3 regions of the Chelativorans composti genome follow, and region 3 is predicted to be linked to each of the others. Evidence: riboswitches for the same ligand, from Rfam matches in the RefSeq annotation. Region 3 holds a riboswitch; each other region holds the start of a gene.
The links. A riboswitch is a leader RNA that binds a small molecule or an ion and turns the genes downstream of it on or off. The one in region 3 is predicted to bind thiamine pyrophosphate.
Positions count from the first base shown of each region.

Region 1 (9,610 bases), on a different contig from region 3:
GTGTAGGAGTACGAGCCATCGCGCTGGATGGTGAGCGTGCCGTACTGTCCTTCAATCACCGTCGGCGCACCTTCGGCAATCTCGACCCCATCGACATCGACCACGACCGTATCCACCGGAACATCATCCGCACCGTGCCGAGAGTCGATGTCCGTGATGACATTGCCCGAGTGTCCGCCGACGACGTCCACCGGATTGTTGTAGTCGTAGAGGACATCACTGACGGTCTTGAGCGTGTAGCCGGTGAGCAGGCTGAGACCAGAGTCGTCGATGAGGAAGAACGCGTACTGTCCCTCATCGAGCGTCAGGTCCAGCTGATCCGACACGCCGCCGAGCAGGTAAACGTTAAGCCAGTCCTTTTCCTCGTGATAGGCCTTCCAGGTCTGATCGGTCTCGTCAAACTTGTAGATCTTCAACGAGAAGTCGGAGAGCACGGATATGCCGCCGGCCTGTCCGACAAAGCCGATCTGACGGACCGTGTTCGGGTCAACCGTCACCTGGATCGCGTCCGTCAGGTTGATGAGGTTCAGGTTCAGCACATCACCCAGGCCGACTGAAGCGACCGCAAAGCCCGTCTCAGACATCAGCGGCTTGTCGGAGACTGTCGGCGTCACATCCAGCCTGATCGTCTCGTCGTTGTCGACAACCACGATGTCTTCATCGGCATCCGAGTCCGCATCGCTGTCGCTATCGGCATCCGAGTCCGCGTCGCTATCGCTGTCAGCGTCCGAGTCCGCGTCGCTGTCGCTATCGGCATCCGAGTCGGCATCGCTGTCGCTATCGGCGTCGGAGTCAGCGTCGCTGTCGCTGTCAGCGTCCGAGTCGGCGTCGCTGTCGCTGTCGGCATCCGCGTCGGCATCGCTGTCGCTATCGGCATCCGCGTCGGCATCGCTGTCGCTGTCGGCATCCGCGTCGGCATCGCTGTCGCTGTCAGCGTCAGAGTCGGCATCGCTGTCGCTATCGGCGTCGGAGTCAGCGTCGCTGTCGCTGTCGGCATCCGCGTCGGCATCGCTGTCGCTGTCGGCGTCGGAGTCAGCGTCGCTGTCGCTGTCAGCGTCCGAGTCTGCGTCACTGTCGCTGTCAGCGTCGGAGTCAGCATCGCTGTCGCTGTCCGCGTCGGAGTCGGCATCGCTGTCGCTGTCAGCGTCAGAGTCGGCATCGCTGTCGCTGTCCGCGTCGGAGTCGGCATCGCTGTCGCTGTCAGCGTCAGAGTCGGCATCGCTGTCGCTGTCAGCGTCAGAGTCGGCATCGCTGTCGCTGTCAGCGTCAGAGTCGGCGTCACTGTCGCTATCAGCATCTGAGTCGGCGTCGCTGTCGCTGTCGGCATCCGAGTCGGCGTCGCTGTCGCTGTCGGCATCCGCGTCGGCATCGCTGTCGCTGTCGGCATCCGCGTCGGCATCGCTGTCGCTGTCGGCGTCGGAGTCAGCGTCGCTGTCGCTGTCAGCGTCCGAGTCGGCGTCGCTGTCGCTGTCAGCGTCCGCGTCGGCGTCGCTGTCGCTGTCGGCATCCGCGTCGGCATCGCTGTCGCTGTCAGCGTCAGAGTCGGCATCGCTGTCGCTATCGGCGTCGGAGTCAGCGTCGCTGTCGCTGTCGGCATCCGCGTCGGCATCGCTGTCGCTGTCGGCGTCGGAGTCAGCGTCGCTGTCGCTGTCAGCGTCCGAGTCGGCGTCGCTGTCGCTGTCAGCGTCCGAGTCGGCGTCGCTGTCGCTGTCGGCATCCGCGTCGGCGTCGCTATCGGCGTCGGAGTCAGCGTCGCTGTCGCTGTCAGCGTCCGAGTCGGCGTCGCTGTCGCTGTCGGCATCCGCGTCGGCATCGCTGTCGCTATCGGCGTCGGAGTCAGCATCGCTGTCGCTGTCCGCGTCGGAGTCGGCATCGCTGTCGCTGTCGGCATCCGAGTCTGCGTCACTGTCGCTGTCAGCGTCGGAGTCAGCGTCGCTGTCGCTGTCCGCGTCGGAGTCGGCATCGCTATCGCTGTCGGCATCCGAGTCTGCGTCACTGTCGCTGTCAGCGTCGGAGTCAGCATCGCTGTCGCTGTCCGCGTCGGAGTCGGCATCGCTGTCGCTGTCAGCGTCAGAGTCGGCATCGCTGTCGCTGTCAGCGTCAGAGTCGGCATCGCTGTCGCTGTCAGCGTCAGAGTCGGCATCGCTGTCGCTGTCGGCATCCGCGTCGGCATCGCTGTCGCTGTCAGCGTCAGAGTCGGCATCGCTGTCGCTGTCGGCATCCGCGTCGGCATCGCTGTCGCTGTCGGCATCCGCGTCGGCGTCGCTGTCGCTGTCGTCATCGTCGTTGTGCGGCGGTACCGTAGGATCCTTGCTTCCGCCGCCGCCTGCGCCGGCGACCCCAGCCGCCAGACCGCCACCACCCAGGGCGATCAGGCCCAGCAGAGCGGGCGAAATGCCCTCGCTATTGATCAGCTGGTCGATGCTCGCAATTTCGTAAAACTGGAAGTCGCTCAGCCCCCAGCCGTGCTCGCCCAACCAGAGCGCCCCATCGTCGTCTTCAAGGACGAGCTGGCTCTCCACACCATCCTCGACCACAAAGAAGTTCCGGATCCGGATCACCTGGCCGTTGTGAAGGCGGATAATGAGATCCAGGCCATCCCGCTCAAAGGACGCAATATCCCGCGGGTGGTAGTTCAACTTCACGATACTCGGTGCATTCAGTGCGATGTGGTCCAAGGGGGCCGTTCTCACGGCGCCATTAGCCTTGTTGATGATTGTGACCGCCATTTTTCTCTAGATAAGCTTTACTGGGTTGGTGGTGTGGAGACGAAATAGACCACACCCGGCCGAAAGGGCCGGGAATACAAGGTGAGGCAGCCTTGGACTGCAGACAGACTTGACGATGTGGTGGATGAAACTTCTTCCCCGGCGATGGTCTTGCCGTGATGGGCGCTTTTCACGGCGGCAAACAGAAAAGATTAAAGATTACGGTGGGAAATCAGTGGAGCCGGGTGTGGCCGGGGCGAACACAACTGAATGTCGCCCCGCAGGAAGCGCCGGGGACGCTGACAGATTGCTCGTCACGGATTCAGGCGGATGCGCGGACGCATATGCCCCTGCTGCCACCGCAATATCCGGCAACGCCGCATATGCGCTCGATCGGGACTGCGCGGAATTTCGGGGCCTACAAGCCAATGAATCGAAGCCGCCCGCCCGGCGGCCCTCCAAAAATAGAGTTGCCCCAACTCCCAGGGCAATCATTACGATGTGAAATAGATGGGGTCAATGGATAATGTTTTAAGTGCGACAAATTTGCAGTTATGGATTTTTTCAAAAGTGGTCAGTAGTGGAATGCTGTTACCAGTTTTAGGTGTATTTTGAGAAAACTTTTTTCGCAGGCAAACAAAAATCCTGCAACCGGAAGGGGGTCCCGGCGCGGAAGTATGAACATCATCAAGAGTAACATATAACATAATAAACAAAAGGTATAGCGATCATGGCGTGGTTCGTATTGTTCGGGGCAGGGCTCCTGGAGATTGTCTGGGCCTTTACAATGAAGAAGTCGGAGGGGTTTACGCTGCTGGTACCCAGCGCGGTCACAATCGTGGCCATGATCGGCAGTGTATGGCTGCTGGCGCTGGCGATGCGGTCCATTCCGCTCGGAACGGCCTATACGATCTGGACGGGCATCGGCGCCGTCGGCGCTTTTCTGTTCGGCATCCTCGCGCTCGGGGAGTCGTCCTCGCCGCTGCGCTGGCTTGCGGCCGCTCTTATCGTCAGCGGTCTGGTGCTGATGAAAGCTACAAGCTCCGACTAGCCCTGGACCCGGTTCACTTTGGGCCTGGCCGGCCTGGCGTCGAAGCGCAGCGGGGAACCGTGCCGAAATGCACGAGAGGAGCGTGGATCGTGGATCGGAGCCGGAACGAACCATCCCGTGCCTTCCGCTCGGCCGGGCCACCAATGCGACCTGGGACTGTAGTTGCCATGGCTTCAACATGACGACCGGGCGGAGGTGAGTTCCAGTCTCCCGTCCCCGGTCAGGCGGGCGGGTTGACAGAACGGCCATCAGCGGCAATGGTGCCGCTGCACATACAGGGGTGCCCCTGACGGGGCTGAGATGCGCGACATGCGCGAACCCTCAGAAGCTGATCCGGATAATGCCGGCGGAGCGAGGTACACGATGGCAGACAAGAGCCAGATTATTTCTCACACATCCATATTGCAGTTGTGCGAAGCCGAGCCGCGGACGCCGCGCGTCCGTGCAACTGTGCCGGCGCGCTGAATCCCAGGTATCTTCACGGCAGTTCCGCATGGCCGGGTGCGCTCAGGAGCAGGTCGCGCAGAGCCTGAATTGCCCCTCGTGCCCGCAGACCGCGGTTCAAGACGCTTGAACCGTTTCAGCGCCCGGGCAAACCGGGGCGGCAAACCTGAACCAGCCACTGCCGGGCGCCGCGAACGGAACGAATCCGATGCACCGTTACGCTCCTGCTACTGTCCTCATCCTTGTGTTGCTTGTGCTGTGGGAAGCTTATTGTCGCGCGACGGGCGTTACGCCGCTGGTGCTTCCGGCGCCGAGCGGCGTGATCGGGAGCCTGGTCGAAAACGCTGCCGAGATCGGCGGCCACGCGGCGGCCACGGCGGCTATCGCGGGCATGGGCTTTGCGGTGTCGGTCGCCTTCGCCTTTCTGACGTCGGTCGCGCTGCATTTCGCCCCGCTGCTCGAACGGGCGCTGGTGCCGGTGTTCGTGACGAGCCAGACCATCCCGCTGGTGGCGCTCGCGCCGCTGGTGATCCTGTGGTTCGGCTTCGGCGTTCTGCCCAAGGTGCTGCTGGTCGTGCTGGTGACCTTCTTCCCGATCCTGCTCAGCCTGCTTTCCGGGTACCGGCAGGCGCCGCGGGACTTTCTGGACCTCGTGGCATCCATGGGGGCGGGCAGGCTGGAGCAATTCCGCCGGGTGACGCTGCCCGCAGCGCGGCCGTCCTTCTTCGCGGGCGTCCGCATCTCCGCCACCTATGCCATCGTGGCGGCGATCTTCGCCGAATATGCCGGGGCGCGGTCGGGTATCGGCATCTATATCCTGCAGGCAAAGAACAATTTCCGCGCGGATCTGATCCTGGCCGCCGTCACGATGTCGGCGGCGCTCACGCTCGCCCTGCTGGGGCTGTTGCGGCTTGCCGAACGGCTCACGGACCCCGAGCGGAAGGGGAGGCGCCATGCTGCAGGTTGAACCGCTCGACATCCGCATTTCGGGCGGGGATGGGAGGAGCCTGGTCGAGGCGGTGTCGTTCCAGGTGGAGGAGGGGAGCGTCGCTTGCCTCATCGGCCCGTCGGGATGCGGGAAATCCTCGGTCATCAAGTGGATCGCCGGGATTCTGCCGGACGAGATGGACGCCCGGGGCAGGCTGCTGGTCGAGGGCAGGACGGTGGATCCCCGCGGCGGTCTGGTGGCTGCCTACCAGCCGCAGACGGACGCGCTGTTTCCGTGGCTGACGATCCGGGAGAACGTGTGCCTCGGGCTGGAGATCGCCGGGCTTCCCCGCGCGGAGGCCTGGAGAAAGGCCGCACCGCTGTTCGAGCCGTTCGGGCTTAACGGCACCGCGCATCTTTTTCCGCGCCAGCTCTCCGGCGGCATGCGGCAGCGCGCGGCGTTCCTGCGCACCATCGTCCAGGACCGCCGTTACATCCTCCTGGATGAACCGTTCTCCGCGCTCGACGCCATCACGAAGCTGCGCATGCAGGAGTGGCTCGCCGCCCGGCTGGAAGCCGACCCGCGCGGCGTGCTGATGGTTACACACGACCTGCATGAAGCCACGCGCATGGCGGACCGCGTGCTCGTGATGGCCGGGCGCCCCGGGCGCATCGTGGCCGACATTCCGATCCCATTCCCGAGACACCGGCGCAGCGAAACGGCGCTCGCGCCCCTGCGTGAAGAACTCAAGGCCCTGTTGTTGGAGGACAAGACATGATCCGGACATTGATATCTTTTGCCCTGCTGCTGATGCCGCTCGCGGCGAGTGCACAGCAGCCGGACGCGCCGCGGAAGGAGCTGCAGAGGGTGACGGTCGCACTCGACTGGATGCTGAACACCAATCATGTCGGCATCGTGGTGGCTAAGGAGCGCGGCTTCTACGAAAAACATGGGCTGGACGTGGAGATCCTGCCCTATTCCGACACCAATTCGGCGGCGCTGCTCGCGTCGGGGGCGAGCGACTTCGCCTATGTGGCGACGCTTGCTTTCTTGACCGCCCGGGCGGCCAATGCGGAGATCACCGCGCTGTGGGTGACGATGCAACGCGAGACCGGGCGGTTGGTCTACAATTCGGATAACAAGGCGATCACGCGGCCGGCGGATCTCTCCGGCAAGGTTTATGCGGGCTTCGGCAGCGACTGGGAGAAGGCGCTGATCGGCACAATGATCCGCACCGATGGCGGCGAACCGGTGTGGGAGACGGTCACGCTCAACACTGGAGCCTATGAGTCGCTCGCCGTCGGCCGGGTGGACTTCACGCTGGAGGTCGCCACCTGGGAAGGCGTCAACAGTCAGCTGCTCGGACGCAGGCAGTCTTGGTTCAACTACGCCGACTACGGGGTTCCGGACCAACAGAACGGCTATATCGCAACCACCGCGCGGACGCTGGAAGAGCAGCCGGAGACCGTGAAGGCCTTCATGATGGCGACGCTTGCGGGCTACGAGTGGGCGGCGGACCATCCGGATGAGGCTGCCGAGATCCTTATCGCCGCGGGCGACTTTCCCAATCCCGAACTGGTGCGCGGCTCCCTGCAGGTGATCGTGGAAGGCAACTATCTGCGAAACGGCGACTGGCCGGTGGGCAAGATCGACCACTCGCGGCTGGAGCGCATGGCGAAGTTCCTGGCCGACAATGGTGTGCTGAAGGACAGGGACGGCAAGGTGCTGGGTGACCCGGGAAACGTTCGGGCCTGGTACAATGAGGAGTGGCGCGAGCAATAGTAATAATAATAGCGCGCGTCAGTGGAGGCTGCCTCCGGCTGCGTTCATGGAGCAGCCGGCGGCAATGATGCGGAGGTCCGGCGCCGGGCCGAAGCGGCGGAGACGGTCAGCGGTGGCCGGGCAGGCGCGGCAGCAGCACCGTGAGCAGGCCGAGCAGCGGCAGGAAGGAGCAGACGCTGTAGACGAACTCGATGCCCTGCCGGTCGGCAAAGAAGCCGAGCACGGCCGCGCCGAGCCCGCCGAAGCCGAAGGCAAAGCCGAAGAACAGTCCGCCGATGAGGCCGACCCGGCCCGGGACCAGCTCCTGCGCAAAGACCACGATGGCCGAGAAGGCGGAGGAGAAGATGAAGCCGATCACGACCACCAGCACGGCTGTCCAGAACAGGTCCACGTAGGGCAGCAGGAGGGCAAAGGGGATCACGCCCAGGATCGAGAACCAGATCACCACGCGCGAGCCGTAGCGGTCGCCAATGGGGCCACCGAGATAGACACCTGCGGCTGAAGCGGCAAGAAACAGGAACAGCAGAACCTGCGCCTCGCGGATGCCGAGGCCGAACCTGTCGATGGTGTAGAAGGTGAAGTAGCTCGAGATACTGGCGAGATAGGTGTTCTTGGTCGCCGTCAGCAGCACGAGAACCAGCAGTGTGGCGAGCACCTTTCTGCGCGGAAGCGGCAGCGTGCGGTCGATCGTTTGACGGCCCTTCTGGTTGCGGCGGTGGCGGCTGTACCAGACGCTGACCCAGGAGAGGATGCCGAAGCCCACGAGAGCGATCATCGAGAACCAGCCGAGGCTTTCCTGCCCGCGCGGAATGACGATGAGGGCGGCGAGCAGCGGGCCGATGGCGGTGCCGGTGTTGCCGCCCACCTGGAACAGTGACTGGGCGAAGCCGTGGCGGCCGCCCGAGGCCACGCGCGCAACGCGCGAGGCTTCCGGGTGGAAGATGGCGGAGCCGATGCCGATCAGACAGGCGCCCAGCACCAGCACCGGATAGCTGTGGGCGAAGGCCAGGGTGAGGAGACCGATGAAGGTGGACAGCATCGCCACCGGCAGGGAGAAAGGCATCGGCCAGCGGTCGGTCACCATTCCCACGACCGGCTGCAGAAGCGAGGCCGTCACCTGGAAGGCAAAGGTCAGCAGCCCGATCTGGACGAAGTCCAGCGCGTAGCTCTCCTTGAGCAGGGGGTAAAGCGATGTCAGCAGGGACTGCATCGTGTCGTTGAGCATGTGGCAGACGCTGGTCGCCGCGATGATCGCGACAACGGTCTGCTGTGGTCGGCTGACGCTTTCGCTGATGCTGGCCATGATGTGTTGCCTGTCCGAAGTGCGGGATGTCCGTGCCTCCTTACACGTTTCGATATTGTTTCGCATCATGTTCTTTGCGGATGTGGCGAGGTTCACTGGAGGGGGGCGAAGAAAGGTGCGGTTTCAGCCGAAACCTGATCACAGCCGGCTGAGCGCGCGAACTGCATTCGCGGAAGTTCACGATGATGTGAGAAGGGGCAGGCTGACGCGAAGGCGGGAAAGAGCACGGAGCGCGGCGGTTCCGTAAGGGGCAGCTCAGGTGAGCTGTTCGACCCGAACCTGCGGAGCGGGAAAGCGCGACTGCGCATCCGCGACCAGGCTTTTGAGGAAGCCGGCAATGGCGATGGCCCACGGCTCCGACCGGTGTTCGATGCGGACCGCCACCTCGATCATCCGGGTTGCAGCATAGTCGGCGATCTTCTGGACCACGACCTCGCCACGCAGATACTCGTCCTTGATGGCTCCCATGGACACGATCGAGGTGCCCAGCCCGCGGCAGAGCATGCTGCGCCAGACGGTGATGGATTCCACGTGGCGGTCCTGGGGCAGCTCGATGCCCGCGAAAAGGGCTGCCTCCTGCGAGACGCGCCACGAGACGCTGTTGCGGCCGTAAAAGAGCAGGGGTGAGCGCAGCGCCTCGCGCAGGGCAATGCGATCGCCACCGTTGGCCATTTCGGGCGCGCAGACGAAGACGAATTCGTCCTCGATCAGCGGCGTGACGTGCAGCTCGGGGCTGCGGGGGAGCTCCCAGCCGATCAGGCAGTCCAGCTTCCGCCGTTCCAGGCGTTGCTCCAGTTCCTGCGTCCAGCCTTCGACGACGGAAAGGTTGATGCCGAGCTGCGCCGTGGCTCCCTCGATGGCCTCCAGCCCAATGATGCGGGAAAATGCAGGCGGTGTCCCCAGGCAGATCTGCCGGGCCTGCCGATCCCGGTGCGTAAAGCTGCGCTCGAGCTTGTCGATCATGGCGAGGATATGCTTGGCCTCGGTAAACAGGCCCTCGCCCTCGGCAGTGGGGATGATGCCGCGCGAATGACGGGAAAACAGCGGCGCGCCGACCAGGTCTTCCAGCGCCCGTATCTGTAAACTTATCGCCGTAGGCGTAACGCGCAGCAGCTCTGCGGCACGGGTGATGCTGCCCGCTTCCGCAACGGTTACAAAGTATTCAAGCTGCCGAAAAGAAATCCCCATATCCTATATTGGACAGAATGCCGGCAGTATTTCAAGATCTTATGGAGATTAATCAATATTGGTTCCGACTAAAGTTTTTCTTCAGGCAGCCTGAAATATTTTAAGATGGACAATGCAGCGCGTGCGACTTAGCGTCTTCCTCAGGTGAGTTTGCAGAAACTGCCTTCGCCCTGTGATCAGTTCGTATCTGTAGCATGATCAGGCGC
Region 1 covers NZ_BAABGS010000002.1:60,845-70,454, reverse strand. Annotated here, with positions in the region: gene ABD906_RS00295 (BapA/Bap/LapF family large adhesin) at 1-2,729, opposite strand, end outside; gene ABD906_RS00290 (DMT family transporter) at 3,439-3,759, shown strand; TPP riboswitch at 4,026-4,132, shown strand; gene ABD906_RS00285 (ABC transporter permease) at 4,412-5,170, shown strand; gene ABD906_RS00280 (ABC transporter ATP-binding protein) at 5,157-5,909, shown strand; gene ABD906_RS00275 (ABC transporter substrate-binding protein) at 5,906-6,913, shown strand; gene ABD906_RS00270 (MFS transporter) at 7,020-8,216, opposite strand; gene ABD906_RS00265 (LysR family transcriptional regulator) at 8,472-9,404, opposite strand.
Region 1: linked by a shared signal. The riboswitch ahead of ABD906_RS00285 (ABC transporter permease) and the one ahead of thiB (thiamine ABC transporter substrate binding subunit) in region 3 are both predicted to bind thiamine pyrophosphate.

Region 2 (9,610 bases), on a different contig from region 3:
GGCAAGGCCCAGTACCTCGGCCCAGCGCTTCAGCGTGCCGTAGCGGGTGATCTCGTAATGCTCCACTGCCTGGGCGGACGAAATCAGGCCGGCGTCGAGGGCAGGCATGCCCTTGAACTCTTCCATGATCTCCTCGCCCTCCTCGATGATGCCATCAATGGCCGGGCAGGTCTTGCCCTGTGCGCGCTTGCCGAGGACCTCGAAGATCTGCTGCAGGCGCTCGATCTGGCCTTCCGTCTCCTCCTTGTGCTGCTGGAAGGCAGCCTTGAGTTCGTCGGTCGAGGCGGCGCGCGCCATCTTGGGAAGCGCCTTCAGGATCTTGCGCTCGGCGTAGTAGATATCCTTGAGCGTATCCAAAAAGAGGTCGTCCAGGGTCTTTTCTTTCGCCATTTCCAGTTCCTCCGGGGAATGTCTTGGGGTTGAGAAGTCTGCGGGTACAAGTGCTGGCGGCGGGAAAGGTTCCACCCGATAACAAAGTACCGGAGGCAGGGGTGCTGGGGCCCTCAGAGGGAACGGGGGTACAAAAAAGGCGGCGCGGGAGATGCCGCGCCACCTTATGTTGGTGACTATGCGATCGGCGTGATCAGAACGTGGAGCTCAGCTCGCGGTCGCCCTGCTCGTCGCGGATGCGGGTCGGCAGACCCAGCTTGTCGAGCACCTTGAGGAACGGACGCGGCGGAAGCTCCTCCACGTTCGCCATCTTCTTGACGTCCCACTCGCCGGTGGCGATCAGCATCGCCGCGGCGACGGCCGGAACGCCAGCCGTGTAGGAGATCGCCTGGCTTCCGACTTCCTCGAAAGCCTCCTTGTGGTCGGCCACGTTGTAGATGAAGACTTCGCGCTCCTTGCCGTCCTTCTTGCCCTTGACCAGGTCTCCGATGCAGGTCTTGCCCGTGTAGTTCGGGGCGAGAGAAGCCGGATCCGGCAGGACAGCCTTGACCACCTTCAGCGGCACCACTTCCTGGCCATTGTCGAGCTTGATCGGCTGCTCGGACAGGAGGCCCAGGTTCTTCAGAACCGTGAAGACGTTGATGTAGTGGTCACTGAAGCCCATCCAGAAGCGGACGAACGGCACGTCGAGGTTCTTCGACAGCGAGTGGATCTCGTCATGGCCGGTCATGTAGGTCGTGCGGGTGCCAACAACCGGAAGATCCCACTCCTTGCGGATCTCGAACATCTGGTTCTGGGTCCACTGGCGGTTCTGCCACGACCAGACGCGGCCCGTGAACTCGCGGAAGTTGGTCTCCGGATCGAAGTTGGTGGCGAAGTAGCGGCCGTGGTTGCCCGCATTGACGTCGATGATGTCAATGGAGTCCAGCGTGTCGAAGTATTCCTGGGCGGCCAAAGCAGCGTAGGCATTCACGACGCCCGGGTCGAAGCCGGCGCCGAGGATGGCGGTGACGCCAGCCTTCTCGCAGGCCTCGGCACGCTTCCACTCGTAGTTGCCGTACCACGGCGGGGTCTCGCAGATCTTCAGCGGATCCTCGTGGATGGCAGTGTCGATGTAGGCCGCGCCGGTCTCGATGCAGGCCTGGAGCACCGACATATTGATGAAGGGCGCGCCGACGTTGATGACGATGCTCGCCTTCGTCTTGCGGATCAGCTCCTTGGTGGCCTCGATGTCCAGAGCGTCGAGCTGGTGAACTTCCAGCACGCCCGGCGTTTTCAGATTTCCCTTCTCATGAATCGATGCGCGGATTGCCTCGCATTTGGCAACGGTGCGCGACGCGATATGAATATCGCCAAGTACATCGTTGTTCTGCGCGCATTTGTGCGCCACAACCTGGGCAACACCGCCAGCGCCTATGATAAGGACATTCTTTTTCATTTCGCCGGGAACACTCCTTTTACGTTTCCAAGGGACGGGTGGATCTAACTACCTCATGAAAGGCTAGCTTCATAGTCCGCGAAATCGAACTCGCGGACAAGGCGGATGGAGCCGTCAAGCTCCTTCACTGCGATGGACGGCATCTTGACGCCGTTGAACCAGTTCTTCTTGACCATCGTGTAGCCGGCGGCGTCCTGGATGGACAGACGGTCGCCGATCCCGACTGGCTGCGGGAAGCGGAATTCGCCGAAGATGTCGCCCGCGAGGCACGACTTGCCGCAGACCTGATAGACGTAACCACCCGCATTCGGCTCCATCTTGGCCGGTTGGCGGTAGATGAGCAGGTCGAGCATGTGCGCCTCGACGGAAGAGTCGACGATCAGCAGTTCCTTCTGGTTGACCACCTTGTCGAGGACGGTGACCTCCAGCGTGGTCGACTTCGTGATCGCGGCCTCGCCAGGCTCCAGATAGACCTGTACGCCATATTTTTCGGAGAAGGCTTTGAGGCGCGCGCAGAAGCGGTCGACCGGATAGTCCTCGCCGGTGAAGTGGATGCCGCCGCCGAGGCTTACCCAGTTCACCTTGTAGAACAGTTCGCCGAAACGCTCCTCGACGCGTGTGAGCAGCTGATCAAACAGCTCGAAGTTGCTGTTCTCGCAGTTGTTGTGGACCATGAAGCCGTCGATGCGGTCGATCACGGGGAGCACCTTCGCCGGATCCCATTCGCCGAGGCGGCTGAAGGGACGGGCCGGGTCGGCCAGGTCAAACTCCGAGGAGGAGACACCGGGGTTGAGGCGCAGGCCCACCGGAATGTGCTTCGCGCGGTCGGTAAAGCGCTCGAACTGCGAGAGGGAGTTGAAGATGATCTTGTTGGCATTGGCGATCACCTCGTCGATCTCGTGATCGGCATAGGCCACGCTGTAGGCGTGCGTCTCGCCGCCGAAATGCTTGGCGCCGAGCTTCACCTCGTAGAGGGAGGAGGACGTGGTGCCGTCCATGTGCTTGTTCATCAGGTCGAACACGCACCAGGTGGCGAAGCACTTGAGGGCGAGCAGGACCTTGGCGCCGGACTGTTCGCGGACGCGGTCCATGATCTCCATGTTGGCGAGCAGCTTCGCTTTGTCGATCAGATAGTAGGGCGTTGAAAGCTCTGACATGTTCTGGCCTCACGTCCGGTTACGGCTGGCCGATCCGCGCGCCGGGCGGGCCCGCAGGCTTGTCGACCAAACCCAATGGTGGTGTTCGCAGTTCCCTGTCCCGGGACACAAAGTTTCGCTGGGTCCTATAGGGGAGGGGGGCCGTTCGCGCAAGTTCCCGCCGGTGCGCGGAACGACGCTGGGGCCTGTGGGGACAATTTCCCTGTGAACATGTTGCTTCCGATAGCGGATTGCAAGTGCCGAGCTTATCCGCCACGGGGAGCGGCCGGAGGGCGCGCTTGACTTTCCCGGGGCAGAGGGCAAGCTAACCGCCATGAGACTGAAGCGAACCTTTCGCCGCCTCGGCTGCGCATTGAGGGTCATTCCCATCGCGGGCGAATAGCCCCGGTGCGGACGTCCGTCCGTCACCCGGGGCTGATGACATGCAGCCGGCGCGAGCGTTGAGACATTCCCGACGACAGCGTCGATCTCCATCACAAACAGGTTGAAACCGCAGGGTCCGCACGACGCAATGCATTGAGGCATGCGTCCGTTTTCTATTCCGAACGGCTTCGCCGGATCCTGCACTGGCAGGAGCAGAGATATGACGACAGACGGAGTATCCTGGCATCTGACCTCGGGGGACCATCTCATTCTCGAAGGGATGGTCACGGCATTTGCAGGAGAGGACACGGCCTATGCGCGCATGCTGCGACGGAAGGCGCGCCACGGCCGGATCTACCTGGCGGCGGATCTGCCCGAGAACGCAGCCCGTCTTGGCAGCTGGGTGACCTATACGGTCAACGGAGTCTCCTATGGTCCCCACCGGCTGGTGGAGAAGCCTGAAACAGGTTCCGACCAGCTCTCCATCGGCGGGTTGCGGGGGCTGGCACTTCTCGGGCTGCTCGAAGGCTCCGCGGTTGTTGTGGAGACCGACGACGGGTGCCGGGAAAACATCACCCTGGTGAAGGTTGCGCCGCGGAATGCCACGCCTGACACCGTGGCCACTCAAAGGAATGTGGCCGAGGTCATCGCCTTTCCGGGGCGGCGCAAGCAGGCAGGTGTCGGCCACTGGGCGCCGGAGGACGATCCGGGGCCATCCGCAGCCTAAACCCTGGGCTCATGCGAAAACGGCGGCCCCGCAGCCGCCGTTTCGTTTGGATCAGTGAGTGTTGTGCGCCACCCAGTTGTGCCAGTCGCGCTCGCTGCCGTTGAAAACGTTGAGGTCGATCTTGCCGGAGACGCCGCCCGACAGGCCGGAGCCGGAATACTGCCAGAAGACCCACTTGCGGCCCGGATAGACCTGCGAGGGATGGGCGGCGACGGAGCGGAGCCAGAACGGATAGTCGAGGAACTCGCCCTGGAGGTTGTCGCGATAGAAGTCAGGCGCGGTGTAGATGATCGGGCGCTGGCCGTAGTGCTTCTCCAGCTTGGTGAGGAAGACGCGCATCTTCTCGATCACCTGCTGGCGCGAGGGACGCTTCTTGCACTGGGACAGGTGGTTCCATTCGACGTCGAGCACCGGGGGCAACGCGCCGGGCTCGCGCGGAACGTTGCGGATGAACCAGTCGGCCTGGTCGGCGGCAGGGCTGCACCAGTAGAAGAAGTGGTAGGCGCCGTGCTTCATGCCGGCCTCGCGTGCCTCTCGCCAGTTCTTGTGGAACATCGGGTCGAGGTGGTCAACGCCGTCGGTGGCCTTGATGTAGACGAAGTTCGCGCCGTGCAGGCGAAGGTCCGTCCAATTGATGTTACCCTGCCAGCGGGACACGTCGACGCCATGCACCGGCAGGCGGTGCGGTGCGTGTTTGCCGAAATTGATGGGCTTTGCGTCCCTGAAGCGCTGGCTGTAGACCCTCTGCTTTTCCCGCTTGCGCGGTGCGGCGCGGCGAGGCGAGGGAACCATCAGGGCGGCTGTCTGGACCTGACCTTCAACGGGAGCGATCGCCAGGGCGGTGGGCGGAAGGCCGGTCTGCGACTGGGATGACGCGGACTGCGCAGGCGAGGCTGGTGCCGAATGCTTGGGCGCGTGGGCCGAAACGGAGGCGGTGGTTTCGTAGGACAGGTCCGCCAGCAGTTGCTCGATCGTCATACCGCGCGACGAACAGCCCGCAAGCAAGGCCGCACAAAGCACTGCAATCGCCGACTTGCCGAAACTACGCATGGAAACCCGCACCTGAGAACTCACAGCAAGCGCTGTTAGACGTCTGCACGGGTACGCTACGGAACAATCACCAAGAAATACTAAATGCGGTCGTAAACCATATTAGTCAGCGGCTGTGGATGAGCGCGGACGAGCCGCGCGCCATCCTATTGCGCCGGCGTAATGCGCAGAATCTCGCCGTTATCCTCGTCGGTGATCACGTAGATGGAACCGTCAGGGCCTTCGGCCACGTCGCGGATGCGCAAGCGGAGGCTCTCGAGCAGGCGCTCCTCGCCGGTGACGCTATCGCCCGAGAGGGTGAGACGGACAAGCGCTGTGGAGGCGAGACCACCTACGAAAAGATTGCCCTTCCAGTCGGGGAAGGCGTCGCCTTGATAGAAAATCATGCCGGAGGGGGCGATGACCGGTGTCCAGGTGCGGATTGCATCCACCATGCCGTCCTTGTGCTGCAAGCCCTCACCAATGGTCGTGCCGTCGTAGTTGATGCCGAGGGTGACGATCGGCCAGCCATAGTTGGCGCCGGGCTCGATGACATTCAGTTCGTCACCGCCGCGGGGGCCATGCTCGATCTCCCACAGCACGCCGGTCACGGGATTGAGGGCGGCCGCCTGGATGTTGCGGTGGCCGTAGGACCAGATTTCGGGCAGCGCTCCTTCCTGGTTTACGAACGGATTGTCGGCAGGCACGGAGCCATCCGGGTTGATGCGGACGATCTTGCCAAGGTGCGAGTTCAGCTCCTGCGCCTGGCTGCGGAAGCGCTCGTGGGAGCGTTCGCCCAGCGTGATGAAGAGGTGGCCCTCCGGATCGAAGACGAGGCGCGAGCCGAAATGGAGCTGGCTCTGGACCTTTGGCTGCTGCCGGAAGATGACCTCAACATTTTCGAGGCGCGCGTTGTCGTCGCTCAGACGGCCGCGCGCGACTGCCGTGCTGTTGCCGCCTTCGCCAGCCTCGGCGTAGCTCAGGTAGACGAGGCGGTTCTGCTCGAATGCCGGATCGAGCGCCACGTCCAGCAGACCGCCCTGGCCGCGGGCATCGACCTCGGGCACGCCGGCGATCGGGTCCGACAGGCGGTCGGTCACGAGGCGGAGATTGCCGCTGCGCTCCGTCACGAGCATGGTGCCATCGGGGAGGAAAGCGAGGCCCCAGGGATGGGACAGGCCATTAACGACCGTCTGGACGCGGATGGACGGCCCTTCGGTTTCGAACACTTCGTCAACGGCCAAAGCCGGAGACGCAAGCATGGCTGCAAGCGAGACCAGTGACAGACGACGGACAAGCTGGCGCATGACGACCTCCAGACCGGAAACGTTGAATACTCCGAAACGCGGTTCCCCATTCCACAAGAAGGCGGGAACCGGGATCTTCCTCCTCCGGAACGGCTTTCCAATCTTCAGAAGGGAAAACCGTTCCCGCAGCATTTCTGCGATACCGGCCAAATGCTGGCACTTCGAGGCTTCCGCCGCAAGCGCAAGAAGTGGAAAGCCCGTTTGAAGAGGGACGACGTGATCTGCGGAGCCGGTTCAGTTGAGGATGAACGGGTTTCCCGGGATTTCCGCGAAAGGTTACACCGGCGTCGGGCTGTGAGCGGAGACCTTCAGGTCGAGCGCCACGTGGCCTTCCGGCGCGCCGAAGCGGAGGAACGCTTCCGACATGGCGGCAAAGACCGCGCCGGCATCTCCCCGGAGCTTGGTGCAGAAATTCTTCGAGCGGTCGAAGACACCCGACTGTTTCACGAAGTCGATGCAGCCGTAGATCTCGTCCATGTGATGCGCCGCGCCAAGGGGGTAGAGCGAAAACTGGGCCGCGACCGTCAAGCCCGTCACCGGGGCCGACGCCACGGCTGCCTTCGCGGCGGCGATCCGATCGGCGAGGGGCGCCTGATTGCCGAGCTCTGAATTGGGGGTGCAGATCGGGTCATCCGGTTCACCGGGGCAGCCGCGGGAGACGGTTGCCGCGAGCACGCAATGCTTGCCTGCATTCGCAGCATGGACGAACAGATCCCGCATTGCGGGAAACAGCTGCTCGGGAGGCCCGACAAGCAGGGTGGAGAGGTCGTCGGTCTCGATGCGGAAGTTCTCGCGGTAGGGATCGAGGGCCTTCACCGCCCCCAGAATGATGCCGACGAAATCGTCGGACATTGGATACAAGGAAATCTGCGCGCCTGAAAACATCGTCGCCTCGCTCCGCTGGCATTACCCAGATCAGCTCAAAGGGACCGACGGTTTCCCGTCATCTCAGCCCTGCGAGCGCGGCAGCACGAGTTTCGGCTTGCCCGCCCGGTCGAGCGCCCCTGTCGATGGGCGCACCATGCACCATGGGCGAACAATTCTCAATAATATTGTTGTGTCGCACGTCAGGCGGCGAATCATCGCCAGAGCCAGGCTTGACACCGGCTGCGTATGTTTCAGGCGACATCCGCAGGCCCGCCGGGCAATGTTGTCCTTCGCAACATCATGGCACCCGCCTCAGGGCCGAAGCGAGCTCCGGCCTCGAGGCATGTTGCGCATTGTCTTAGTAGTAGCCGCGGGGGCAGGCTGCGGTGTAGCGGCGTCCGTACTGGTCACGGTAGACGCACTGGTTGCTGCCTTCCGACGCGCGGCCGATCAGAGCGCCAGCGATTGCGCCCGCCGCACCGCCGATCACAGCACCCTCAACGCTGTCGTTTGCCACGGCCGCGCCGATTGCAGCGCCACCGACGCCACCAATCGCCGCACCCTGCTGGGTGGGTGTGCATGCGGCAGCCCCGGCCAGAACCAGCGGCAGTACCAATAGGAGCTTTTTCATCGGACTCTCCAAGATCATTCAGCGGCAGAATAATTCCGTCGCGGCACAATTTGTTCCCAAGCTAACGAATCCGGCTATCGAGAAACGGATCGGCCGGTCGCCAGCGGGCGGAAATTTATGGAGTGGAACATGTACCGCAGATGAACGTCCGGCAGTTTCCGCGTGGAAATTTGGTTAGCCGTCTATGCGGCGGTCCGGATGGATCCCATGGGTTTGCTCCAGGTATTCGCGGTGGGATACGCAGCGGACGTCATTGCGCCGGCAAACGTCCCTGGCGAAGCTCTCGAGAGCACGCCAGTAAGCGCCGCCGTTCATCAGCGTGAAGTGCAAGCCGATCTGGAGCGGCGCGCGGCTGCCCTCGTATTCGCGTCGGAAGGCGGCCATGAAGGCCTCGTAGGCGCGCTGCTCATATATGTCGGCGGCCGCCAGGTCCTCCTCGCCGCGCGAATGGCGGACGTAAAGGTTGTAATCCATGGCGATAATCGGCCGTTGGGCCGGTCCCTCCGGAATGAGGGGCAGCGCGAAGCGGAAAACGCCATCTTCTCGCGGTACAGGCAGGGGAGCGCGGGAGACGGTGCTGGCATCATAGGTGAAGCCGCTGGCCCTCAGCGCCTTGAAGAGGCTGCCGGAGGAAGACAGATAGGGCGCGCGGAAGCCGATGACCTCGTTGCGGGCGAAGCGTCTCCAGCCCACGGGCTCACCGTCGATCCGGTTCAATTGCCAGGCGTTCTCAAGAACGGCGGCGAACTGGGCAAACTCGTGCTGCCAGTCGGCAGCCGACCACTTGCCCCCGTCGAGATGACCGCAGCCATGGCTGGCGATTTCATGCCCCTCCGCGCGGGCGGACCAGATGTGCTGCAGCCGAGCAGCCACCTCTTCCCGACCGGCCGCATAGCCCACGTTGGATTTCGGGCCGCGGCTGCCGGGGGCTGTGTACATGCCGCGGGTCTCGGGCGTGAGCAGGTAGACGCACGACAGGAAATAGGTGAAGCGGGCGTCCGCTTCCCTGCCCAGCCGGCGGCTGCGCTCCCACTGTGCGAGAGGACCGGCGCCATCGAAGGAGATCAGAACGTATTGCGGCGGCGTCCCAAACTGCGCCGAGGGTTGACCGGAGTGGGCCGGGGAAAGCGCGGACAGCAGCGAAAACGTGACAATCGCAATACGGTTGGCAGACATGATTCTTCTTTTCGGAAACGGTAAAGCCGGTTCGCTACCGCGGGAATGTGGCCGGATTGGAATGCGGACCCGGCTGTTCACAGGATTTCGACCGCCGGGGGCCGGGACGTGATGGGGAAGTGTTTTCCCCGCTCCCCCTTCCATGTGCGGGAATTTTCGTTAAAAAGCCCACAAGACCATAAGCGCCGGGCGCGTGTCCGGCTCAGGAACGAGAAATCTCATGTCGGACGACAGTTTCATTCGCGAAGTCAACGAAGAGCTTCGCCAGGACCAGCTCAAGAGCCTCTGGAAGCGCTTCGGGCCGGTGGTGATTGGCGGAGCCGCGCTGATCGTGCTCGGCACGGCGGCCTATGTCGCCTATGAGAGCTGGACCACGAGCCGCGCGAACCAGGCCGGTGACCAGTTCGCGCAGGCACTCGACCTCGCCGCCCAGGGCAAGACCGAGGAAGCCGTGGCCAAGCTGGACGAACTGCGGCAGGGCGGCGTCAGCACCTATCCGATGTTGGCGCGGATGCGCGAAGCAAC
Region 2 covers NZ_BAABGS010000010.1:116,604-126,213, reverse strand. Annotated here, with positions in the region: gene ABD906_RS02370 (YciE/YciF ferroxidase family protein) at 1-390, opposite strand, end outside; gene ABD906_RS02365 (saccharopine dehydrogenase family protein) at 584-1,828, opposite strand; gene nspC (carboxynorspermidine decarboxylase) at 1,882-2,985, opposite strand; gene ABD906_RS02355 (hypothetical protein) at 3,569-4,075, shown strand; gene ABD906_RS02350 (glycoside hydrolase family 25 protein) at 4,127-5,125, opposite strand; gene ABD906_RS02345 (PQQ-dependent sugar dehydrogenase) at 5,272-6,411, opposite strand; gene ABD906_RS02340 (YkoF family thiamine/hydroxymethylpyrimidine-binding protein) at 6,688-7,296, opposite strand; TPP riboswitch at 7,287-7,427, opposite strand; gene ABD906_RS02335 (YMGG-like glycine zipper-containing protein) at 7,637-7,909, opposite strand; gene ABD906_RS02330 (polysaccharide deacetylase family protein) at 8,084-9,085, opposite strand; gene ABD906_RS02325 (tetratricopeptide repeat protein) at 9,306-9,610, shown strand, end outside.
Region 2: linked by a shared signal. The riboswitch ahead of ABD906_RS02340 (YkoF family thiamine/hydroxymethylpyrimidine-binding protein) and the one ahead of thiB (thiamine ABC transporter substrate binding subunit) in region 3 are both predicted to bind thiamine pyrophosphate.

Region 3 (9,610 bases):
TCCAGCAGCCAGAGCGGCCGGTGGCACATGAGCAGGCGGGCGATGGCAACGCGGCGGCGCTGACCGGTCGAGAGATAGCCGAAGGGCAGATGGCCCACGTCCCAGAGACCGACCTGCTCTAGCGCATCGTCGACCGAGCAGCGGATTTCGCCAAGGAAACGGCTCCAGAAGGTCAGATTCTCCGCAACGGTAAGCGCCGGCTTCATGGCATTGGTGGCGCCGAGGTAATGGGCGGCCGCGGCCGGAGTGTCCCATTTCTCGCCACCGCCCAAAAACTTCACCTCGCCTTCGGCGGGAACCAGAAGGCCCGCGATGATTCGCAGGAGGGTCGACTTGCCCGCGCCGTTCGGGCCGGTGACCAGCAGCGCCGACCCCGCCTCGACGGTGAAGGAAATGCCAGAAAACACGGGCTCTCCACCGCGTTCACCGCCGAGGTCCGTCACGGCAAGCTGCACAATCTTTCTCCCGCTTCAGAAGGGATCCGACCCTAATCGATTCAGAGGAAACAAATGGTCCTTTCACTATGGAACTCTTTTGCAAAATTCTTTATATCGCGGTCAACCACGCCAGCGGCCGGTGTGACCCTTTGAAACCGATGACTGCGCGCGAGCCGCCTTTACCGGCTTGAGACGCAGGGAGCGGACAGCGGAAATGGCCGTACCCGCACCTAAGCACCCGTGTCTCAGGACGTCCGTTCCCCTTCGGATGCAACGACAGGATAGGATCGCACGTGTCTACCTCTCTTGACAGTTTCAATTGTCGCCGGACCCTTACCGTCGGTGGGAAGGAGTACACCTATTTTGATCTGAAGGAGGCAGAGAAGAACGGTCTTGCGGGCGTCTCCCGCCTGCCCTTCTCCATGAAGGTGCTGCTGGAGAACCTGCTTCGCAAGGAAGATGGCCGGTCTGTCACCAAGGAGAGCATTCAGGCCGTGGCGGCCTGGCTCACGGACCGCGGCACGGCTGGCGTCGAGATCGCCTATTCGCCCGCCCGCGTCCTGATGCAGGACTTCACCGGCGTGCCCGCCGTCGTTGATCTTGCCGCAATGCGCGATGCGATGGTGGCCCTCGGCGGCGATCCCAGCAAGATCAATCCGCTCGTGCCCGTCGATCTCGTCATCGACCACTCGGTCATCGTCGATGAATTCGGCTCGCCACAGGCCTTCGCCCGCAACGTGGAGCTGGAGTACCAGCGTAACGGCGAGCGCTACCGCTTCCTGAAGTGGGGCCAGAAGGCGTTCAACAACTTCCGCGTCGTTCCCCCGGGCACCGGCATCTGCCACCAGGTCAACCTCGAGTATCTGTCGCGCGTCGTCTGGTCCCGTGACGAGGACGGCGTCACCTACGCCTATCCCGACACCTGCGTGGGCACCGACTCCCACACCACGATGGTCAACGGCCTCGGCGTGCTGGCCTGGGGCGTGGGCGGCATCGAGGCCGAAGCGGCCATGCTTGGCCAGCCGGTCTCCATGCTGCTGCCGGAAGTGATCGGCTTCAGGCTCACCGGCAAGCTCAAGGAAGGCGTCACGGCCACCGACCTCGTGCTCACCGTCACGCAGATGCTGCGCAAGAAGGGCGTGGTCGGCAAGTTCGTCGAGTTCTTCGGTCCCGGCCTTGCCAACACCACCGCCGCCGACCGCGCCACGATCGGCAACATGGCTCCGGAATACGGCGCCACCTGCGGCTTCTTCCCGGTCGATGGCGAGACGATCAAGTATCTCGAGACCTCCGGCCGCTCGCAGGAGCAGATCGCCCTCGTCGAAGCCTACTGCAAGGCTCAGGGCATGTGGCGCGATGCCGACATGCAGGATCCGGTCTTCACCGACATCATCGAGCTGGACCTCGGCGACGTGGTGCCGTCCATGGCCGGCCCGAAGCGTCCGGAAGGCCGCCTGCCGCTCGAGGAGATCGCCAGCAACTTCGAAAAGGCGCTGGAGGCCGAATACAAGAAGACCGTTGACACCGCCAAGCGTTATGCGGTCGAGGGCGAGAACTATGACCTCGGCCACGGCGACGTGGTGATCGCGGCCATCACCTCCTGCACCAACACCTCGAACCCGAGCGTGCTGATGGCCGCCGGCCTGCTGGCCCGCAACGCCAACCGCCGCGGACTCAGGACCAAGCCGTGGGTGAAGACCTCGCTGGCTCCCGGTTCGCAGGTCGTGGCCGAGTACTTCAAGAAGTCCGGCCTGCAGGAGGAGCTCGACAAGCTGGGCTTCAACCTGGTTGGCTTCGGCTGCACCACCTGTATCGGCAACTCCGGCCCGCTGCCGGCGCCGATCTCCAAGACGATCAACGACAACGGACTGATCGCCGCCGCGGTGCTCTCCGGCAACCGCAACTTCGAGGGCCGCGTGTCGCCCGACGTGCAGGCCAACTACCTCGCCTCGCCGCCGCTGGTGGTGGCCTATGCGCTCGCCGGCACGGTTCGCAAGGACCTGACCAAGGAGCCGCTCGGCGAGGACAAGGACGGCAACCCGGTCTACTTGCGCGACATCTGGCCGACCGCTGCCGAGGTGCAGGAGTTCATCGCCAACAACGTTACCCGCGAGCTCTACGCGACCAAGTATGCGGACGTGTTCAAGGGCGACGAGAACTGGCAGGCGCTGGACGCCCCGAGCGGCCAGACCTACGCCTGGGACGAGAAGTCGACCTACGTGCGGAATCCTCCGTACTTCGCGGGCATGTCCAAGACTCCGAACCCGGCGGGTTCCATCCGCGGCGCACGGATCCTCGGCCTGTTCGGCGACAAGATCACGACCGACCACATCTCGCCCGCGGGCTCCATCAAGGTGGCCTCGCCGGCCGGCAAGTACCTGCTCGACCATGGCGTCGCGGTGGCCGACTTCAACCAGTACGGCACCCGCCGCGGCAACCACGAAGTAATGATGCGCGGCACCTTCGCCAACATCCGCATCCGCAACTACATGCTGGGTGAGAACCCGAAGGAAGGTGGCTACACCATCCACTATCCGTCGGGTGAAGAGATGTTCATCTACGACGCAGCGATGAGGTACAAGCAGGAGGGCGTGCCGCTCGTGATCTTCGCCGGCGTCGAGTACGGCAACGGTTCGTCGCGTGACTGGGCCGCCAAGGGCACCAACCTGCTCGGTGTCCGCGCTGTCATCGCGCAGTCGTTCGAGCGCATCCACCGCTCGAACCTGGTCGGCATGGGTGTCATCCCGTTCGTCTTCGCCGAGGAGACGAGCTGGAAGGAGCTCGGCCTCAAGGGCGACGAGATCGTCGAGATCGAGGGCATCGAGAACCTCAAGCCGCGCGCCACGCTCAACGCGAAGATCACCTTCGCCGACGGCAGCGTGAAGAACGTGCCCCTGCTCTGCCGCATCGATACGCTGGACGAGCTGGAGTACTTCAAGAACGGCGGCATCCTGCAGTACGTGCTTCGCGCACTGGCTGCCTAAGCCGCACCGCAAGGCAAGACGCAGAGGGGGCGGGTCCGACAGGGCCCGCCCTTTTCTTTTTGCCAGACGCCGCAACTCCCCACCTTCTTGCGCGCGGCGCGGCGGACGCTTATGTTGCGAGCCGTCTAACGGGGTGCCGAGCTGCATGGGGCAGCACGGCTGAGAGGCAAGCGTGCCAACCCGCAGAACCTGATCCGGGTCATACCGGCGGAGGGATTAGAACCATGACCGATCTGCTTTCTTCCCACCATCGTGGCTTCTTCTGCGCGAGCCTCCTGCTCGCGGCAATGGCGCTCGGGTCCGCCCAGCCGGCCCAGGCGCAGGATCTCACCGTCTACACCTACGACAGCTTCACGTCGGAATGGGGCCCCGGCCCCCAGGTCGAAAAGGCATTCGAGCAGGCGTGCAAATGCGATGTGCAGTTCGTCTCGATCGCCGATGGCGTCGCGCTGCTGAACCGCCTGCGGCTCGAAGGTGAAGGCTCCAAGGCCGACATTGTCCTGGGGCTCGATACCAACCTGACGCACGAGGCCAAGGCCACAGGGCTGTTCGCGCCGCACGGGCTGGACACATCCCGTATCAAGGTGCCGGGCGAGTTCTCAGACGATACGTTCATACCGTACGACTACAGTTATTTCGCCTTTATCTTGAACAAGGACTCCGGAATCACGCCGCCAGAATCCCTTAGGGCGCTGGTGGACGATCAAAGCGGGCTCAAGGTCGTAATCATGGACCCGCGCACGTCCACGCCCGGCCTCGGACTTCTACTGTGGGTGAAGGCCGTCTATGGCGACGAGGCAGCCGCCGCCTGGGAAAAGCTGCGCGACAAGGTGCTGACGGTGACGCCGGGCTGGAGCGAGGGCTACGGCCTGTTCACCAAGGGGGAGGCTCCCATGGTGCTCTCCTACTCGACCTCGCCGGCCTACCACGTCATCGAAGAGGGCACGGACAAGTACGTGGCGCTGCCTTTCTCCGAGGGCCACTACCTGCAGATCGAGGTGGCGGGCCTGACGAAGAAGGGCGTGGAGAACCCGCTGGCGAAGCAGTTCCTCGAGTTCATGCAGGGGCCCGGCTTCCAGGACGCGATCCCGCAGACGAACTGGATGTTCCCGGCGGGCGAGACATCCAAGCCGCTGCACGAAGCCTTCAATACGCTGATCGACCCCGCGAAGACTCTCCTCTTCACACCGGAAGAGGTGGCCGAAAAGCGGCGCGCCTGGGTGGATGAGTGGTTGGCAGTCATGAGCCGCTGATGGCTTCCGGAATGCGTATTGCGGCGGGCGCCCTGCCGCTGGCGCTGATCGTGGCGCTGGTGGGCGGGGCGCTGGCCGGTCTGTTGATGCAAGGCGCCTCTTCCGCGGGCAGCACTGCCCTGTTCGACTCCTATCTGTTCCAGGTAACGCGGTTCACCTTGTGGCAGGCGGCCCTCTCGACGCTCCTCTCGGTGCTGCCGGCACTGCTGGTAGCCCGGGCACTTGCGCGGCATCCAAACTTTCCCGGACGGCGCTTCATTTTGCAGATGTTCGCCGTGCCGCTGGGGCTGCCGGCGATCGTGGCGGCAATCGGCATCCTGTCGCTCTACGGGCGCGCGGGGTACCTCGCGCCGGTGGCGAAGGCGCTTTGGGACTGGCAGTGGCCCGGCGCCTACGGACTTTCGGGCATCCTGATCGCGCACGTCTTCTTCAACCTGCCGATGGCGGCGCGGCTGTTCCTGGCCGCGCTGGAGACGGTGCCGCCGCACCAATGGCGGCTTTCCGCGCAGCTCGGCATGGGAAGTCTCGCCTCGTTCCGGTTCGTGGAATGGCCGGTGTTGCGGACCGCCCTGCCGGGCGTCGCGGGCCTTGTGTTCATGCTGTGCGTGACCTCCTTCACCATCGTGCTGACGCTGGGCGGAGGACCGGGGGCGACAACGCTGGAGGTTGCGATCTATCAGGCACTGCGCTTCGACTTCGATCCGCAGCGGGCGGTGGCACTGACGGCCGTACAGCTGGTGTTGACCGCCGCGGCGTTGTGGCTGCTTACGCGCTTCGGCGTTTCGCTGACCGGGGACGCCAACCTGCCACTGTCGTCGCGCCGCGTGCTGTTTCCAACCGGGCCGGAGAGGGGTTTCAACGCGATCGTCATCGCGCTGGCGGTGCTCTTCGTGGGAAGCCCGATGATGACGGTGGTTGCGGCCGGGCTTGGAGCTAACCTTGCACGGCTTGCAGGCGAGGATGCGGTGCACCGGGCGACCGCGACCAGCCTTGGCCTCGCCTTTGCCGCGGCATCACTCAGCGTCACACTTTCCTTCGGGCTGGTAATCGCCCGCCGTGCGCTGGAACTCCGGCGCGGTGCGGGCAAGCCGGGCCTGACCGAGCGACTGTTCGACAATGGCGCCATGATGGTGCTGGTGATCCCGCCGATCGTGATCGGCGCCGGCTGGTTCGTGCTGCTGCGAAACTTCGTGGATGTGTTCCAGATCGCCCCGATCATGGTGGTGAGCGTCAACGCCGTGATGGCACTGCCGTTCGCCATGCGGATCATCCGTCCAGCTTATGACGCGGCCAGCCAGAGGCACGAGCGCCTGTGCGCCTCGCTCGGGATCGGCGGATTCGCGCGGCTGAAGCTCATCGACTGGCCGCCGATGCGGCGGCCGGCGCTGCTTGCCTTCGCTTTCGCGATGGCGCTCTCGCTCGGCGATCTCGGCGTGATCGCGCTGTTCGGCAGCGACCAGGTGCAGACTCTGCCCTATCTGCTGCTACAACGAATGGGCAGCTACCGGACGGCGGACGCCGCGGGACTTGCCCTTTTCATCGGAATTCTATGTCTGGGCCTGATGGCCATCGCAGGCCGGGAGAAGGCTGGCGCCAATGTTGCACGCGAATGAGACCATGCGGCCGAAAGGTGCCGCACTGACCCTCAGGGAGCTGGCTTTCACCTATCCCGGCGGGACGGAGATGCGGTTCGACCTGCATGTCGAGCCGTCCGACATCGTGGCCGTGATGGGGCCGAGCGGATCCGGCAAGAGCACGATGCTCAACCTCATCGCCGGCTTCGAGCAGCCTTCGTCCGGCCGGATCCTGATCGATTCGCGGGACGTGACGCGGCTTCCGCCGCACCAGCGCGGCGTATCCATGATCTTCCAGGAGAACAACCTGTTCGCCCATCTCACGGTGGAACAGAATGTGGGGCTCGGACGCTCGCCTTCGCTGCGGCTCAGCGCGAAGGACCGGGAGGACGTGGCAACAGCTATCGAACGCGTGGGACTTGCGGGAAAGGGCGGCAGGCTTCCGGGCTCGCTCTCAGGCGGGGAAAGGCAGCGCGCGGCGCTGGCGAGGGTTCTGGTACAGCAGAACCCCGTCCTTCTGCTTGACGAGCCGCTGGCCTCACTGGGGCCCGCGCTCAAGGATGAAATGCTGGACCTGATCGAGGAGCTGCATCGGGCGCAACGCATGACAATCCTGATGGTCACGCACGATCCGCGGGATGCGCGACGGCTTGCACAGTCGCTCGTGTTCATCGAAAAGGGTCATATTGTTGCCACAGGAAAAACAGAGGAACTGCTGCGCGAAGGCGCCCCGGAGGCACTCTCGCATTATCTCGGTGGCCGAAGCGTGGTATGATTTAGGGTCCGTTCCTATATCAACCGTGGCGGGGCAACTGAGGAGACTGCTTTTTGCCTGAACCAGTTGCTGTTATTAGGTGAGTCATAGGGCGGCTTCGTGTTGGATCGAAAGGACACATCCCTGTCACACCGCTTTTCGAGTCTCCGGAAAACAAGCGTCAAGGCATTGTCACTGCAAGCGCGGCTCCTGGGAGCGTGCGCAGCTGCGGCACTGCTTGCCGGCTGCGCGACCACGGATCTGGTCGAATCGAGCTTCACGCCGCCCCACGATCCGGTGACGGTGGACACGGTCATGCGCGGCGACCGCGTCGCGAGCATGGCCGCGCGGCAGCACCCCAAAATCCTGCAGACCTACGGCGGCGAATATTCCGATCCAAAACTCGAGCGCATGCTGGCGCGCATCGTCGGCAAGCTGACGCTCGATCCGGACAACCCGAACCAGACGTACCGCATCACCATCCTCGACTCCCCGAACGTGAACGCGTTCGCGCTGCCCGGCGGCTTCCTTTATGTGACGCGCGGGCTGCTGGCTCTGGCAAACGACTCGGCCGAGGTAGCGGCCGTGCTGGCGCACGAGATGGCGCACGTGACAGCCAACCACGGCCTGGAGCGGCAGCGACTCGAAGCGCAGACGCAGCTTGCCAGCCGGGTGGTCACCGAAGTGCTCGGCGCGGACCCGGTGGCCCGGGCGGCCGTGGTGCGCGGCAAGCTGCAGCTCGCGCAGTTTTCCCGCAACCAGGAGCTGGAGGCCGACGTGATCGGCATCCGCTCGATTGGCCGGGCCGGTTTTGACCCATACGCCGCGGCGCGCTTCATCCGCTCCATGGACGCCTACCAGAAGCTGCGCGATGTGAGCGGCGCCACCGATCCCAGCCTCGACTTCCTCGCGACGCACCCTAACGCACCGAAGCGCATCGAGCTCGCACTGCAACAGGCGGAGCAGTTCGGCGCGCCCGGATATGGCGTCACCGACCGCGACCAGTTCCTGGCCGGTATCGACGGGCTGATCTTCGGCGACAAGCCTGAGCAGGGCTATGTGCGCGGCAACAGCTTCCTGCATCCGACGCTCGGAATCGGCTTCTCGGTGCCGGAGGACTTCAAGCTCGACAACGCAGCGGGTGAGGTCATCGCGACTGGCCCGGGCGACCTCGCGTTCCGTTTCGACGGCGTGACGGTCAACCGCAACATTTCCATGACGGACTACCTGCGCGGCACGTGGCTCGCAGGCGTCGACCCCGCGTCCATCCGGCCGCTGACACTGAACGGCCTCGAGGCAGCGACGGCAACGGCCCATGCCGACCAGTGGAAGTTCCGGGTGACGGTGTTGCGCGTGGGCGACCAAGTCTACCGTCTGCTCACCGGTGCGCCCGCCTCCAATTCGCGGCTCGACCAGGTGGCCAACAGCATCGCCAGCAGCTTCCGCGTCCTGTCAAAGCAGGAGATCGCGTCGCTGCAGCCGTTGCGCGTGCGTATCATTACAGTTCAGCCGGGTGAGACGGTCGCCACCCTCGCCAACAAGATGACGGGCGTGAGCCGCAAGGTGGAGCTTTTCCGCGTGCTGAACGGCCTCGGGCCGGGCGGCAACGTGTCCGCCGGCGACAAGGTGAAAATCATCACCGACCGATGAAATCTGGGCTCTGACGAGGTTATGCTTTCCGCTCAGCCGACGGGCGGACCCAGCTCCGGATGGCGCCGCACGAGGGCTATCCTGAGCTTTTCCAACGCACGTGATTCGATCTGTCTGACACGCTCCTTGGAAATGCCGAGAGCGGCGCCCAGCGCCTCAAGCGTTGCGCCGTCCTCGGAAAGACGGCGTTCCCGCACGATCTTCAGTTCGCGGCCATTCAGCGTATTCAGCGCCTGGCGCAGCCAGAGAGCGCGACGCTCGCTGTCGATACGATCGGAGACCACCTGGTCCGGCGTCGGATCCTCGCAGACCAGGAACTCAATGCGCTCCGCGGCCGAGTCGCCGTTCAGGCGCGTGTTGAGCGACGTGTCGCCGCCCGCAAGGCGCGTGTCCATGCGCGAAACCTCGGAGGTGGTCACGTTAAGCGCCTCGGCCACGCGCTGGTAAACTTCTTCGCTCGGCTCTCCGCCGCCCAATTTCTGCAGACGAGCCCGAAGCCGGCGCAGGTTGAAGAACAGCGCCTTCTGGGCGGAACTGGTGCCGCCGCGGACGATTGACCAGTTGCGAAGGATATAGTCCTGCATGGAAGCGCGGATCCACCAACTTGCGTAGGTGGAAAATCTTACCTCCCGCGAGGGATCAAACCTGGCTGCGGCTTCCAAGAGCCCTACATGACCTTCCTGTACGAGATCCGCCATGGAAAGTCCGAAATGGCGGAACTTGCCAGCCATCGCGATCACCAGCCGCATGTGGGCGATGGTGATGTCGTGAAGCGCGTCCAGGTCGTTGTTCTCCTTCCACCGCCGGGCAAGGAGATGCTCCTGTTCGCGCTCCAGATAGGGTGCCGTCATGGCAGCTTTGACGAGCCTGCGACCACCGTCCTGCATTGTCCGCTCCTGCGGGAGCATTCCGGACCTCACCAACCGCCGAAATGCTCCAAGGGGTGATTTCTCACGGT
Region 3 covers NZ_BAABGS010000018.1:216,902-226,511, reverse strand. Annotated here, with positions in the region: gene ccmA (heme ABC exporter ATP-binding protein CcmA) at 1-455, opposite strand, end outside; gene acnA (aconitate hydratase AcnA) at 731-3,421, shown strand; TPP riboswitch at 3,541-3,654, shown strand; gene thiB (thiamine ABC transporter substrate binding subunit) at 3,646-4,674, shown strand; gene thiP (thiamine/thiamine pyrophosphate ABC transporter permease) at 4,674-6,287, shown strand; gene thiQ (thiamine ABC transporter ATP-binding protein) at 6,271-7,023, shown strand; gene ABD906_RS06415 (M48 family metalloprotease) at 7,192-8,652, shown strand; gene ABD906_RS06410 (RNA polymerase factor sigma-32) at 8,685-9,539, opposite strand.